DNA from 3 places in the Caldibacillus debilis DSM 16016 genome. Region 3 is predicted to be linked to each of the others. Evidence: predicted binding sites of a transcription regulator. Region 3 holds the regulator's gene; each other region holds the start of a gene.
What was found. Region 3 encodes Rex, which represses fermentation and respiration genes when NADH is low (regulators of the CRP and FNR family bind a similar motif). Its sites were predicted from a motif close to TTGTGAAATATTTCACAA; they were not measured.

Region 1: arcA (arginine deiminase) is a predicted target of Rex. The motif match lies at 2,605-2,622, and genes of this name have one in related genera.
Region 2: A3EQ_RS0115415 (cytochrome ubiquinol oxidase subunit I) is a predicted target of Rex. The motif match lies at 2,368-2,385, and genes of this name have one in related genera.

What each region holds. Positions count from the first base shown of each region.
Region 1 covers NZ_KB912913.1:162,107-166,855, reverse strand. The annotation lists gene arcD (arginine-ornithine antiporter) at 1-180, opposite strand, end outside; gene argF (ornithine carbamoyltransferase) at 239-1,252, opposite strand; gene arcA (arginine deiminase) at 1,299-2,531, opposite strand; gene argS (arginine--tRNA ligase) at 2,941-4,608, opposite strand; gene A3EQ_RS0115610 (Crp/Fnr family transcriptional regulator) at 4,668-4,749, opposite strand, start outside.
Region 2 covers NZ_KB912913.1:130,267-135,015, reverse strand. The annotation lists gene cydB (cytochrome d ubiquinol oxidase subunit II) at 1-911, opposite strand, end outside; gene A3EQ_RS0115415 (cytochrome ubiquinol oxidase subunit I) at 913-2,319, opposite strand; gene msrA (peptide-methionine (S)-S-oxide reductase MsrA) at 2,867-3,397, shown strand; gene A3EQ_RS21310 (GNAT family N-acetyltransferase) at 3,741-4,157, shown strand.
Region 3 covers NZ_KB912879.1:230,933-235,681, forward strand. The annotation lists gene A3EQ_RS0101585 (CPBP family intramembrane glutamic endopeptidase) at 1-609, shown strand, start outside; gene tatC (twin-arginine translocase subunit TatC) at 749-1,534, opposite strand; gene tatA (twin-arginine translocase TatA/TatE family subunit) at 1,561-1,746, opposite strand; gene A3EQ_RS0101600 (redox-sensing transcriptional repressor Rex) at 1,801-2,484, opposite strand; gene A3EQ_RS0101605 (ABC-F family ATP-binding cassette domain-containing protein) at 2,826-4,749, shown strand, end outside.

The DNA.
Region 1 (4,749 bases), on a different contig from region 3:
ATTTTGAAAGACGAAGGCCAAGGCAATGATCCCGATACCGGTAATTACCCAACCGATGATGACCGCACCCGCATTGGCCCCGAGCGCCATGTCTCCCGCCAGGTTAAAAGCCCCGCCGCCGACCATGGATCCGATGACAAGGGCGATCAGCGGGATGAGGCCCAGCTTCTTTTCAGCCATTTGAATCACCTTTCCTTTCAAATGGAGGGAGGGGGTTTTCCCTCCCCCTCAAGGTTTATTAACCCAACCGGGCGTTGGTTGCCGCCATTACCGCCTTGATGGTGTGGAGGCGGTTTTCCGCTTCGTCAAAGACGTAGGAGTTTTTGCTTTGGAAAACTTCATCGGTGACTTCCATTTCTTTCAGGCCGAATTTTTCATAAACCTGACGGCCGACTTCCGTTTCCAGGTCATGGAAGCTCGGGAGGCAATGGAGGAACATGACATTTTCGTTTCCTGTTTTTTCAAGCATTTCCCGGTTGACTTGGTACGGAAGCAGGAGATCGATCCGTTCTTTGATCTTGTCTTCTTCACCCATGGAAATCCAAACGTCGGTGTAGATGACATCCGCACCGGAAACGGCTTCGTCAACGTCGCTGGTGATCATCACTTTGCCGTTGCTTTCTTTCGCCACTTCCTTCGCATAGTTGACGAGCTCTTCACTCGGGAACAGTTCCTTCGGCGAGCAGATCCGGATGTCCATACCCACTTTCGCCCCGCCGATCAGCAGGCTGTTGGCCATGTTGTTGCGGCCGTCGCCGACGTAAACGAAGGTTACGCCTTTTAAGTGGCCGATATTTTCTTTCACCGTCAAAAAGTCGGCGAGCACTTGGGTCGGGTGGAATTCGTCGGTTAACCCGTTCCATACCGGAACCCCGGCGTATTTGGCCAATTCTTCCACCGTGGAATGTTTGAATCCGCGGAATTCGATGCCGTCAAACATCCGGCCGAGGACGATCGCCGTATCCCGCGTGGATTCCTTTTTGCCGAATTGGATGTCGTTTTTGCCCAAGTATTCGGGATGGGCGCCCAAATCAACGCAGGCCACGGTGAAGGCACAGCGGGTTCTGGTGGATGGTTTTTCAAAGAGCAGGGCGATGTTTTGGCCTTCCAAATAGCGGTGCGGAATGCCTTTCTTCTTTTTCTCCTTCAGTTCCGCAGCCAAATCGATGAGATAAAGGATTTCCTCTTCCGTAAATTCTTTCAGCGTTAAAAAGCTTCTGCCAAGCAAGCGATCCGACAATACCGTTTCCATACCTGAACCTCCATGTCTTTTTCGTTTTTCTTGTTTGCGTATGTTCTCAGATGTCTTTTCTTACGAGCGGCATGCTCATGCAACGGGGACCCCCGCGCCCTCTTGCCAGTTCCGAGCTCAAGACTTCGATGACTTCAACCCCGTTTTCCCTCAACAGCTGGTTGGATACGTAGTTGCGGTCGTAAGTAACGACAACGCCCGGGGCAATCGCCAACGTGTTGGAACCGTCGTTCCATTGTTCCCTCGGGCCCGCGATGTCGTCGCCGCCGCCGCAGGGAATGAGGGCGATTTCCTTCAGTCCGAGAACTTCCTTCAACGTTTCCAGAAGATTGGTTTTGCGGGTGATTTTCAACGTTTCTTCATCTTTGCCCTTTTCGAGGATGAAGATGTTCATATTCCCTTCCGGGCCTTGGATGGCGGGATGGATGGTAAATTTGTCGTAGTCCACCATCGTGAAAACCGTGTCCAGATGCATGAATGCACGGCTCTTGGGAATTTCCACCGCAACGACCCGTTTGATTTCTTGCTGGCGTTTGAATAGGTTCAGGGCGAACCGTTCAATCGCCTTTGCGGCGGTACGGGCGCTGATTCCGATGGCAATCGTGTCCTTCGACAGCACCAATTCGTCGCCGCCTTCCATCGGGAATTCATAATCCCGGTTAAACCAGATCGGGATGTCGTGATTGGCGAAGCGGGGATGGTATTTGATGACATAAGTCATAAACAGGGATTCCCGCCGTCTCGCTTCTTCCCTCATCCGGTTGATGGTCAGGCCGTTGCCGATTGTCGCCGCCGGGTCCCTCGTAAAGTAAAGGTTAGGCATCGGATCGAGGTAGAAGGGATAATGGTCTTCCAGCATTTCATACAGATGCTGTTTCTTCGATACCGGGATTTCCGATTTCCGGACACCGGCCATAATCTTTTCGACCATTTCCTTGGTCGGGAAGGACAGCAAATATTCCTTGAGGTTGCGGTACACCCCTTCGCCGGTGATTTTGGATTCGGACAAAATGTCGTCGACAAATTTTTCCCGGATTTCTTCCGTATGGAGCGCTTCGGTGACAAGGGTGGTCAAATAAAGGACTTCCACACCCCTGTTTCTCAGCGTTTGGGCAAAATAATCGTGTTCCTTTTGGATGATGGGCAAATAAGGAATGTCGTCGAACAGGAGTCTGCCCAGATAGTCCGGCGTCAGATTTTCCACTTCGTGGCCGGGCCGGTGAAGCAAGACCGTTTGCAGCTCGCCGATTTCCGAGGTGACGTGCAGCGGGTGCTTCATTGCCTTGTCCTCCTTTTTTACATATTTTTCTTTCTCTTTCCGTTTTTATTCTAAAGAAAACGGATACGAATTTAAGTGAAGTATTTCACAATGTGATCATAAAATTTTGGACTGTTTCCGCTGTAATCCCTTACATCTAAGATGCCACAAATTTTGCGAAATATGTGTGAGCATTTCCACAAATTCTTTGCAGGTTTTTGAACATCAAATCACGCGTTCAAATAAAAAAAACCAGGCCAATCAAAGCCTGGTTTTTGTCGATGGTGCCACGAAGAAAAAATCCTGTTTCATTTGTTTTCCGGTACGGGGCGGGCGTTTGGGTTCGACCCTCCCCTTTCCGCGGGTGCGGGATCAATTTCTCCGGCGCGCTGCCCTGCCCCGGTCCGAAACAGCGAAACTGTCCGGCGGATCACATTTTCTCCGGAGCGCTGACCCCGATCAGCCGCAGGGCGTTGGCGATCGTGATTTTTACCGCGGCCATAAGGGCGAGGCGCGCTTTCGTCAGTTCCGGAGCCGATTCATCGATCACCTTTTCCGCGTTGTAGTAGCTGTGCAGCAAAGAAGCCAGCTCATGAACATATTGGGTGACTTTATGGGGCATCCGTTTTTCCGCCGCTTCCGCGACGACTTGGGGGAACTCCCCTAACTGCTTCAAAAGGTCGACTTCCTTTTCATGGGTCAAAAGGGAAGGATCGAATCCTTCATAATCGAATCCCCGCTCCTTCGCCTGGTTCAGCATGGTGCTGATCCGCGCGTGGGCGTATTGGACATAATACACCGGATTTTCATTGGATTGGGAACGGGCCAAATCCAAATCAAAGTCCAAATGGGAATCGCTGGAGCGGGTGTTGAAATAGTACCGCATCGCATCGACGCCGACTTCTTCCATCAGCTGGCGGAGGGTGAGGGCCTTTCCGGTCCTCTTGCTCATCTTCACCTTTTCCCCGCCTTCATACAGGCTGACCATCTGGATGATCAACACTTCCAGGGTGTCTTCCGGATAGCCCAAAGCCTGGATGGCGGCCTTCATTCTCGGGATGTAGCCGTGGTGGTCGGCGCCCCAAATGTTGATCAAGGTTTGGAATCCCCGTTCGAGCTTGTTTTTATGGTAGGCGATATCCGGGGTGAAATAGGTGTAGGTGCCGTCCGATTTCACCACGACCCGGTCCTTGTCGTCGCCGAAGGCGGTCGAACGGAGCCAGGTCGCCCCGTCCTTTTTGTATAACATGTTTTTCTCCCATAATAGGTCCAATACTTTTTCGATCCGGTTGTCTTCATAGAGGGAGCTTTCGGAAAACCAGTTGTCAAAGCGGACGCCGAAGTCCTCCAAATCTTTCCGGATCTTTTCCAGCTCATATTTCAGGCCGAATTCCCGGAAGTAAGCGAGCCTTTCTTCCCGCGGTTTGTCGACCCATTTATCGCCGTCCGTTTCGGCGATTTTTTGCCCGATTTCAATGATGTCTTTCCCGTAATAGCCGTCCTCCGGCATGTCCCATTCCTTGCCGAGGGCCTGCATATACCGGGCTTCGACGGATAAGGCGAGGTTGCGGATTTGGTTGCCGGCATCGTTTATGTAATATTCCCGCTGTACGTCGTAGCCCGCCGCCTCAAGCACGTTGCAGAGGGCGTCGCCGTAAGCGGCGCCGCGGGCGTGGCCCAAATGAAGATCCCCCGTCGGGTTGGCGGAAACGAACTCCACTTGAATCTTGTGCCCGTTGCCGATATTGGAACGGCCGTAAGCGTCGCCCGCTTTCAAAATGATTTCCGGCAAGCGGGTAAAACTTTTCGGATCGAGAAAAAGATTGATGAACCCCGGGCCGGCGATTTCGATCTTTTGGATATTCGCCTTCGCTTTGTCGATATGGGGAACGATCGTTTCGGCGATGGTCCGCGGCGGTTTTTTTGCGATTTTCGCCAATTGCATCGCGATGTTGGACGCATAATCGCCATGGGCTTTGATCTTCGGCTTTTCGAGGATGATTTCCGGCATTTCCCCTTCGCCGGCCAGCCCCGAGGCCGTTACGGCCTTTTTCAGTTCCCCGATGATCGTTTGTTCGATCTCCTGCAAGATGGACATCGCTGCTTCCTCCTAATGATATTTTTGATGAAAGAAGGTTTTTCCTTACATTATAAGATTCATTGCAACTTTTGTAAAAAGTACTCGGGGTCGTAGACGACGATATGCTTGAATTCGGTGGAAAGAAGCTGGTCGTTTTTC
Region 2 (4,749 bases), on a different contig from region 3:
GTCATGATTTTAAGGGAGTATGCCCCGCTGGATGCGTTGTAGACCGTTAAATGATAGGCTTTGTCCAAGGAGCTGACCATCACCCGCGGGAACAGCCCGGCGAAAACCGACGCCACCGTCAATACGATGCCGAGCCCGGTCATGGCGAACGCCATGCCCTCCCGTTTCGCGGAAATAAAATAGCGGGAAAGTCCCAAAGCAAACAGCAGCAAAACGACAAGGATCGGCTCAAGGACGGGGCGCACCTCGAAAATATCGGTCATCTGCCAAGACAGGCCCGCAAAGACGGCAAGGGCTGCCATTGCGGCCCACACCAGTTTTTTCGCCAGCGCTGCCGAACGCCCCCTGATCTCTCCTTCGGTTTTGAGGGACAGGAAGGTCAAACCGTGCAGGAAACAGAGCAATGCGACCGTCAAGCCGCCCCAGAGGGAATAAATGTTGATCACATCCGAGAACCCGGCGTCCATATTCATATCTTTTTGGATCGGCATGCCCTTCAGCATGCTGGTGAACAGAATCCCGAGCAAAAACGGCGGCAACAAACTGCCGAAAAAGATCACCCAGTCCCACAGCTCCGTCCACCGCGGATCTTCCACCTTGCGGCGGAATTCAAAGGAAACGCCGCGTCCGATCAGGCAGAGCAGGACGGCCAGCATCAGCAGGTAATAGCCGCTGAACATCGTCGCATACCAGTGGGGGAACGCGGCAAAAATGGCGCCTGCCGCGGTGATCAGCCACACTTCATTCGCGTCCCAGAACGGGCCGATGGTATTCGCCATGACCGTCCGCTCATTTTGATTCCGGGCCAGGAAACGTGTCGCCATTCCCACGCCAAAATCAAACCCTTCGAGGAAGAAGAATCCGATAAAGAGTACAGCGATCAGGATAAACCAAAGTTCACTCAATTCCATCTCAAACACCTGCCTTATGGAACGGATCGACGGATACCGCGGCATTCCCGTCATGATGTCCGTACGGTCCCCGTTTGATTTCCCGGACCATCAAATACACGGTCACGCACGAAAGGACGGTGAAGATCAGCGTGTACATGATGATCGAAAACAGGATGGTTCCCGGTGAAACATTCGGTGATACGGCGTCAGCCGTCGTCATCAAACCGAAAACCGTCCACGGCTGGCGTCCCACCTCGGTCATGATCCATCCGAAGGTGTTGGCCAAAAACGGAAACGAGATGGCGGGAACGAGGAGTTTCAAAAACCGGCGGCTTTGCTCCAGCCGTCCCTTTTTCCACAAATACAGGCCGATCATCGACAATAAGATCATCGCCGTGCCGAAGCCGATCATGAAACGGAAGCTCCAGTACGTCGTCTTCACCGGCGGAATATAATTCGTGCCTTCGCCGACGACCGGATCGTATTTTTCCGCATATTCCTCCTGAAGGGTCTTCATCCCCTTCAGGCCGCCTTCAAATTTCGAATAGGATAAAAAGCTTAACAGATAGGGAATATTCAGCTCAAACTTATTCTCTTGATTTTTCGTGTCGATCCAGGCAACGGCCGACCAGGGCGCGGGATCGGGCGTATCTTCCCAAATCCCCTCTGCAGCCGCCATCTTCATCGGCTGGGTCTTCACAAGATATTGGGCTTGGGCGTGACCGCTGAAGGCGGCGCCCAAACTGCCGACCAAGGCGATGACCAAGGCGATGTTCATGGACTTCCTGTAAAATTCCGTATATTTCTTTTTTAACAGGTTATAGGCGCTGATACCGGCAACGAAGAATGCCCCGGTAGCCAATGCCCCCGTGATGACGTGGGGAAATTCCACCCATAATTGTCCGTTGGTGATGAGCGCGAGAAAGTCGACCATTTCCGCCCTGCCGTTTCGGATCGCATAACCGACGGGCACTTGCATGAAGGCATTTGCCGTTAAAATCCAAAAACCGGAGATCATCGTCCCGATCGATACGAGCCAAATACTCGCCAAGTGCACTTTTTTCGGCAGCCGGTCCCAGCCGAAAATCCAAAGCCCGATAAAGGTGGATTCCATAAAGAAGGCAAGCAGCGCTTCAATGGCGAGCGGCGCCCCGAAGACGTCACCGACGAACCGGGAATAATCCGACCAGTTCATTCCGAATTGGAATTCCTGAACGATCCCCGTTACAACCCCTACGGCAAAATTGATCAGAAACAAGTGCCCCCAGAATTTCGCCATTTTCTTGTAAATCTCTTCCTTTTTCACGACATATAATGTTTGCATCAAAGCGATGATAAACGCCAATCCGATGGTAAGGGGCACGAAGAAGAAATGGTAAATGGTCGTCAACGCAAATTGTATCCTTGCCAGCATGACCGGATCCATGGGAGTTCCTCCTTTCCGTATTTCGCCAGACTTCGGCCGGAAGCTATCTTGTTCAATTTTTCACATATATGATTGCTCAAATGTTCACATATCTCCTTATAATTATGATAGCCCACTTTAAAGTTCCAGGCAAATAACATAATCACTATGACAACCGTAAAAACCTTCCAAAAAAAAATCCCGACGGCCGGCAACACCGATGCTGTTAACCACTACTATAACAGAAAAACGGCCAAAAATCCCCGGACAGTTTGAGAAATCTATTACAAATTTGCGGCGAAATTCGTAAAACAGATATATCCAATATTAACAGAAGTTGCAAACAAGGGGAAAAAGCCGGATCAACAAACCCGCCGGTTCCGCGCAACTTCCCCTTCTCCCCCGCCGCGGCCTCCGGATTTCGGACATGGACATGACCGGTTCAACATTGTTCATCTTCTTCCCCAATGTTTACGGGAACATCTTTTAAATGAATTTTCCGATCATTTATGGTAAGATGTTTGGTACAAAAACTTTGCAACGGAGTTGACAAGAGATGGAAAAAGGTTTGGAAAAAGCCACATTTGCCGGCGGATGCTTTTGGTGCATGGTAAAACCCTTCGACCGCTGGGAAGGGGTGCATAAAGTCGTTTCCGGCTATACCGGCGGCCATGTGAAAAATCCGACCTACGAACAGGTGAAATCCGGGACGACCGGGCATTATGAGGCGGTGCAAATCACCTTTGACCCGGAAATCATCCCCTATGAGAAATTGCTGGAGATCTATTGGCAGCAAATCGATCCGACCGATGACGGCGGGCAGTTCCATGACCGGGGTCCCTCCTACCGGACGGCGATCTTTTACCATAACGAAGAGCAAAAAATAAAAGCGGAACAATCGAAGGAAGCCCTGGAAAAAAGCGGAAGGTTCCAAAAACCGATCGTGACCAAGATCCTCCCCGCCCAAGAATTTTACGAAGCGGAAGAATATCATCAAGATTTTTACAAGAAAAATCCGGAAGCCTACAAAAAAGACCGCGAACTGTCGGGCCGGGACGCCTTCATTGAAAAATATTGGGGGAAAAAGGCAGATCTTTAATCCTATTTTCTGGCCCAACAAAAGCGCAAGCCCCTTCCCGGGAGGAAGGGGCGTTTCCGTGGAACAAGACGGGAAAAAGGATCACCGGATTTTTGAAAACGGGTGGTTCTTTTATCTGCACGCATGCATATGTATCGTTCAAATCGTGACGAAATTCCTCATGATGGGGCGGATTAATTTATCGTATTTTCATACAAAAAGGGCTGAATCCTTAACGATTGAGGATTTCATCCTATTATTGTATAAAGTCTTTCTATGTACCTAGTTAAATTCATTTGAGTACTATAGGGGGAGGGAGAACGGTATGGTTATTCGCAAATAAAACAGAGGTGAAGAGCCTCCGATGGATTTATTGTTATTAGCTGACCCTTCTCCACGGCTTGTACATGAATATCTTCAAAGAGGAGAATGCTTTGTAGCAGAAAGTAACAATAGAATAATTGGGGTTTATGTTTTACTTCCAACAAGGCCTGAAACGGTAGAGTTAGTAAATATTGCAGTTACAAAAAGTCATCAAGGAAGAGGAATTGGAAAACAATTGGTAATGCATGCCATTCAAACCGCAAAATCAAAAGGATTTAAAACCATTGAAGTAGGCACGGGAAATTCAAGTGTTGGGCAATTAGCACTTTATCAAAAATGCGGTTTTAGAATAACTGGTATTGACATTGATTTTTTCACAAGGCATTACTCAGACGAAATTTTTGAAAATGGTATTCAGTGTAAGGATATGATTCGACTATCTCAAGACTTGTTTTAATACGGATAGTAGTGTTGTTGCGCAGGAGTATGTCTTCACGCACGAATTCCTATGAATCCCCGGGACACGGATAAGCTCATTTTGGGTATCTTTCCCGTATGGTTTATTCGACCGGCGATATAAGGGGAACTTATTTTTGCGTGGGGCTGTTCTGTCCCCCATTCATCGATCAATGATGGCATTTCTTCATTTTCGCAGCCTTATCAAAACAGTCCGTATCAAAGGCATACTTTTCCGGCAGATAAAGATCCGCCTATGAGAACTTACGTTTTTTCCATTGTTTGTATGCCGACAAAGCTTCATCTGCAAAGAGAAAATTTTCCCCGATTATTTGCCGCGGTTACATGGGCGACTTTGATCTTTCTTTTCATTTTTACATATTCGGGAAGAATTCCTTGTTTTGGATATCTAAACAACTCGATTTTTTATGTCCACGAAAATATCCTCGATTAAAATTTTGAAAATAAATTGATATATCAGCTTTTACGCTGATTGTCACGCCGAAAAAGGTACGTGTCCATATTGGAACGGCCTAAATGACCGAAAGGGAAGCCTGTACGATTATGAGGCTTCCCCCCTAGGATGAAGAATG
Region 3 (4,749 bases):
TTCACCTATTATTTGTTAAACGGGCTTGGTTTTTCCGGGAAGGATTTGGAAAGCCGGAGCCTTTCCCTTTGGCTCCTGTTCAGTTTCTCGGCGGCTTTCATCGTCACGCTCTATTGCCTGAGAAGGGAAATGCGCTTCCGAAGCCAAAAAGCCGCTTCATTTCCCGTCTCCGCCTTTTGGGCGTCCGCCGGGGTCTTTTTGGCCCTCTTCGGGCAATTGGCCGCCGCAAGGATCGAAATGCTTTTCGGCGTGGAACCGGGATCGGAAAATACGAGGGAAATCATCGGGATGATCGAAAAAGCCCCCGCCATTTTCCTCGTCGCCGCCGTTTTCGGGCCGATTTTGGAAGAAGTGGTTTTCCGGAAAATCATCTTTGGGACGTGCATGCAAAGGCTCGGTTTTTTTCCGTCGGCGCTGATCAGCTCCCTGTTTTTTTCCGCGGCCCACATGGAATTCGAACATCTGCTTTTGTATACGGCCATCGGGTTCGCATTTTGCTATGTTTACCGGAAAACGAACCGCATCCTCGTCCCGATTTTTTCCCATGTGTCCATGAATGTGATCGCCATTCTTTCCCAGTTGGATCCGAAGATCTTTTCGATGTTTTGAATCTTGTGCGGTCCGGTTCTTTCAGGAAGCCAACAGGCGAAAGACAAGTCCCGGCTTGCCAAGGTTTCCCGGACCGTTTCCGCGAACAGCTTCCCTGCCTTTTCCAAAAAACGCCGCCGCTTCGGCGGCGATTTCGGTTTTATCCTTCCGGACCGTCCGAAAGGGTCTCCGCCATTTTTTCCTCTTCCTTTTTCCTCGCTTCTTCCGCGGCCAGCATCTTCCGGTAGGCCAGCTTGGAAATCCAGATGCTGAATTCATACAAAAGGCAGAGCGGCAAAGTCACCATCAACTGGGACAGGACATCCGGAGGGGTGATGACGGCGGCGATCACCAACAGGACGAAATAGGCGTACTTCCGGATCTTCCCCAAAAAAGCCGGCGTAATGATGGACAATCTGGTTAAAAACAGGATCACGACCGGAAGCTGGAACAAAATCCCGAATGGCAGGGTGATTTGGAACAAAAAGGTAAAATATTCGTTGATCCCGATGACTTGATGGATCTCCAGCCGTTCCCCCAAATTGGTCATGAACCGGATGAAAAAGGGGAAGAGAACGAAATAGGAAAAGGCGATTCCCAATATGAACAAAAGTATGGAAACCGGTATGTAGCTCAAGGTGATTTTTCTTTCTTTTTCATAAAGCCCGGGGGCGACAAAAGCCCAAATGTGGTAAAGGATCACCGGGGAAGTGAGAACGCACGAAAGCACAAAGGAAATCTGAAAGTAGATTTTCAACGGGTCGGTAATGCGGAAGGCGTTTAGGGAAAAATTTCTGGCCTCCGCCGAATGCTGCAGAAAAACGATGACCGGTTCGGCAAGGAAAAAGGAGACGATGAAGGCGAGACAGAAAAAAACGGCGACAAAAATCAGCCGTCTTCTCAACTCTTCAATATGTTCAGAAACGGTCATATCTTTATTTTTCATATCGATCGCATCCTAACGTCATGCCGTCAATTTTTCGGCTCGTCTTCTTCCTTTTTCGGCGGTTCTTCCTCTTCCGCCAGGCCTTTTGTGGCCTCTTTGAACTCCTTCAACGATTTCCCCGCCGCCCTTCCGATTTCCGGAAGCCGTTTCGGACCGAAAACCAGCAAAGCAACGATCAAAATGAGCAACAAACTGCCGGGTCCGATTGGCACAATATCTCCCTCCTCGACGTCCGAATGAAAAACGATGGCGCCCCGTATCCGGTCTTACCTATTATAATCTTTCTTTCCCTTCCCGTCCATTTTTTCCGAATGATCGGAGTAATGCTTGATAAAATAAACGAATGACTGCAATTCCACCGCCAAATCGATATGATGGACGTTGATGTTGGGCGGGACCGTGAGCCTGGCGGGGGTGAAGTTCAAGATCCCTTTGATGTTGGTGCGGATCAAACGGTCCGTCACCCCTTGTGCCGCCGATGCGGGAACGGTCAAGATGATGACCGGAATTTGTTCCTTCTCCAAGACCTCCTCCAGTTGATCCAGACTGTAAATCGGGACCTCTCCGATCTTCTTCCCGATTTTTTCCGGAGATATATCAAAGGCGGCGACGATCTTCGTATTGTTGTTCTTCGTGAAATTATATTGCAATAATGCCGTTCCCAAATTTCCGACACCGATCAGCCCGACTTTCGTCAATTCATCCTGATCGAGGGTTTTCCGGAAAAAGGAAAGCAAATACTGGACGTTATAACCGTACCCTTTTTTCCCCAGCGCGCCAAAATAGGAAAAATCCCTCCGGATGGTTGCGGAGTCGACTTTTACCGCCTGGCTCAACTCCGCCGACGATACCTTCTGTTTTCCCGAATTGTACAAGTATTGCAAAAAACGATAATACAACGGCAGCCTTTTCGCTGTCGCTTTCGGTATTTTCAATTGATCCGATGTCATCTTTCTGCCTCCAAAGCGATTTGGTTCTCCTGTTCGCGGTCATGGAAAGAAGCCCCGTTTCGGAATGGATCGGGAGCACGGGGTGGGAACGCTTCCAATCCCTTCCCATATTCCTTTTTCTACTATAATACACGATTTTTGCCCGTCTGTCTTGTCCCATTCTAAAATTAAGATCCTTTGGCCTTTCACCCGCCGTTATTGTACTATTAAAATTGGTACAGATGGGCGCGCAAACGGATTTTCTGCCCATGGAACAGCGAGGAACGGGCAATGGCCCCGCGGACGGGACGAGAAAGGCCCGCCGGAAGGGAAATCGCATCGAACGCTTAGGAGTGAACGGAATGATTTTGCTGCAGGCCAACCATATCGCAAAATACTTCGGAGCGGAACAAATTTTGACGGACGTCAAGCTGGAGATCCAAACCGGCGACCGAATCGCCCTCGTCGGCCGGAACGGCGCCGGAAAATCCACCTTATTAAAGATCCTCGCCGGACAATTGTCCGGTGACGGCGGGGAAATCATCAAACCGAAGGAGACGGCGGTCGGCTATCTGGATCAGCATGCGGGTTTGAACCCTGACGCCACCCTTTGGGAAGAAATGCTTTCCGTTTTTAAGCATTTGCAGATCATGGAAAAAAAATTAAGGGAACTGGAGCGGCAGATGGCCGACGAAAAGGTTCTCGCCGACGGCAAGTCCTATGAAAAGGTCATGGCGGAGTATGACCGGCTCCATCACGCCTTTCAAGAGGCGGGCGGATACCAATACGAAGCGGAGATCCGCTCCATCCTCCACGGGCTGAAGTTTCGCGATGACCCGAAAAGGGTCAAAGTCGCCACGTTGAGCGGCGGGCAAAAAACCCGCCTGGCGATGGGGAAGCTGTTGCTGGCCAAACCGGACGTCCTCATCCTGGACGAACCGACGAACCACCTGGACATGGAGACATTGACCTGGCTGGAACAATATTTGCAGACGTATCCGGGGGCCATCCTCGTCGTCTCCCACGACCGGTATTTTCTCGATAAAATCGTCAATCAAGTGCTGGAATTGGCGGACGGACGGCTGACCAAATATATCGGAAACTACAGCCAGTATGTAATCCAGCGGCAGGAAAACTATGAACGGGCCTTGAAACGGTACGAACAGCAGCAGGAACAAATCGAACGGATGAAAGACTTTATTCAGAGGAACATCGCCCGATCCTCGACGACGAGACGGGCCCAAAGCCGGAAAAAAGCGCTGGAAAAAATGCCGCGGATGGAAAAGCCGAAGGACGCCGGCAAAACCGCCCGTTTTTCCTTTGACATCAACAGGCAAAGCGGCAATGAAGTGCTCACTGTGAAAAATTTGCAAATTGGCTATGGGGAACGGACGGTGGCCGAAGGCATCCGCTTCCGGCTGACGAGGGGGGAAAGCGCCGCGATCATCGGGCCCAACGGGATCGGCAAATCCACCCTGCTGAAGACCATCGCCGGAAAACTCGCTCCCCTCAAAGGGGAAATCCTCCTCGGCACCAATGTGGAAATCGGCTACTATGACCAGGAGCAGACGGAACTGCATTCGAACAAAGACGTCCTGCACGAATTGTGGGATGAAAACCCGTTCATGAAGGAAAAGGAGATCCGGACGGTTTTGGGCAATTTCCTCTTTTCCGGGGACGATGTCTTCAAGCCCGTCGCCGCTTTGAGCGGCGGAGAAAAGGCCCGCTTGGCCCTGGCGAAGCTGATGCTGAAAAAGGCTAATTTCCTCGTCCTCGACGAGCCGACGAACCACCTGGACCTGGAAAGCAAGGAAGTGCTGGAAAATGCGCTGATGGACTTTCCCGGGACGATCCTTTTCGTTTCCCACGACCGGTATTTTATCAACCGGATGGCGACAAAAATCTTCGAGCTGTCGGAAACGGGATTCCGCGAATATTTGGGGGATTATGACTACTATTTGATGAAAAAGGAAGAAGAAGCCCGCTCCGGCCAGCCGGAAGCGCCCGATAAAGGGAAAGGGGCGCCATCGCGGGGCGAAGGGAGGATCCCCGAGAAGGATTATTTCATGGAAAAGGAAGCAAAAAAGCTGGAACGAAAACGGATCCGCAGAATCGAAGAAATACAAAAACGGATTGAGGAGCTGGAAAGGGAGATTGCGGAAAAGGAAAGGCAGCTGCTCGATCCGGAAATCTACAACGACCCCAAAAAATCCGCGGAGATTTTAAATGGGATCGATTCTGCGAAGAAGCAGGTGGACCGGTACCTCGACGAATGGGAAAAGCTGG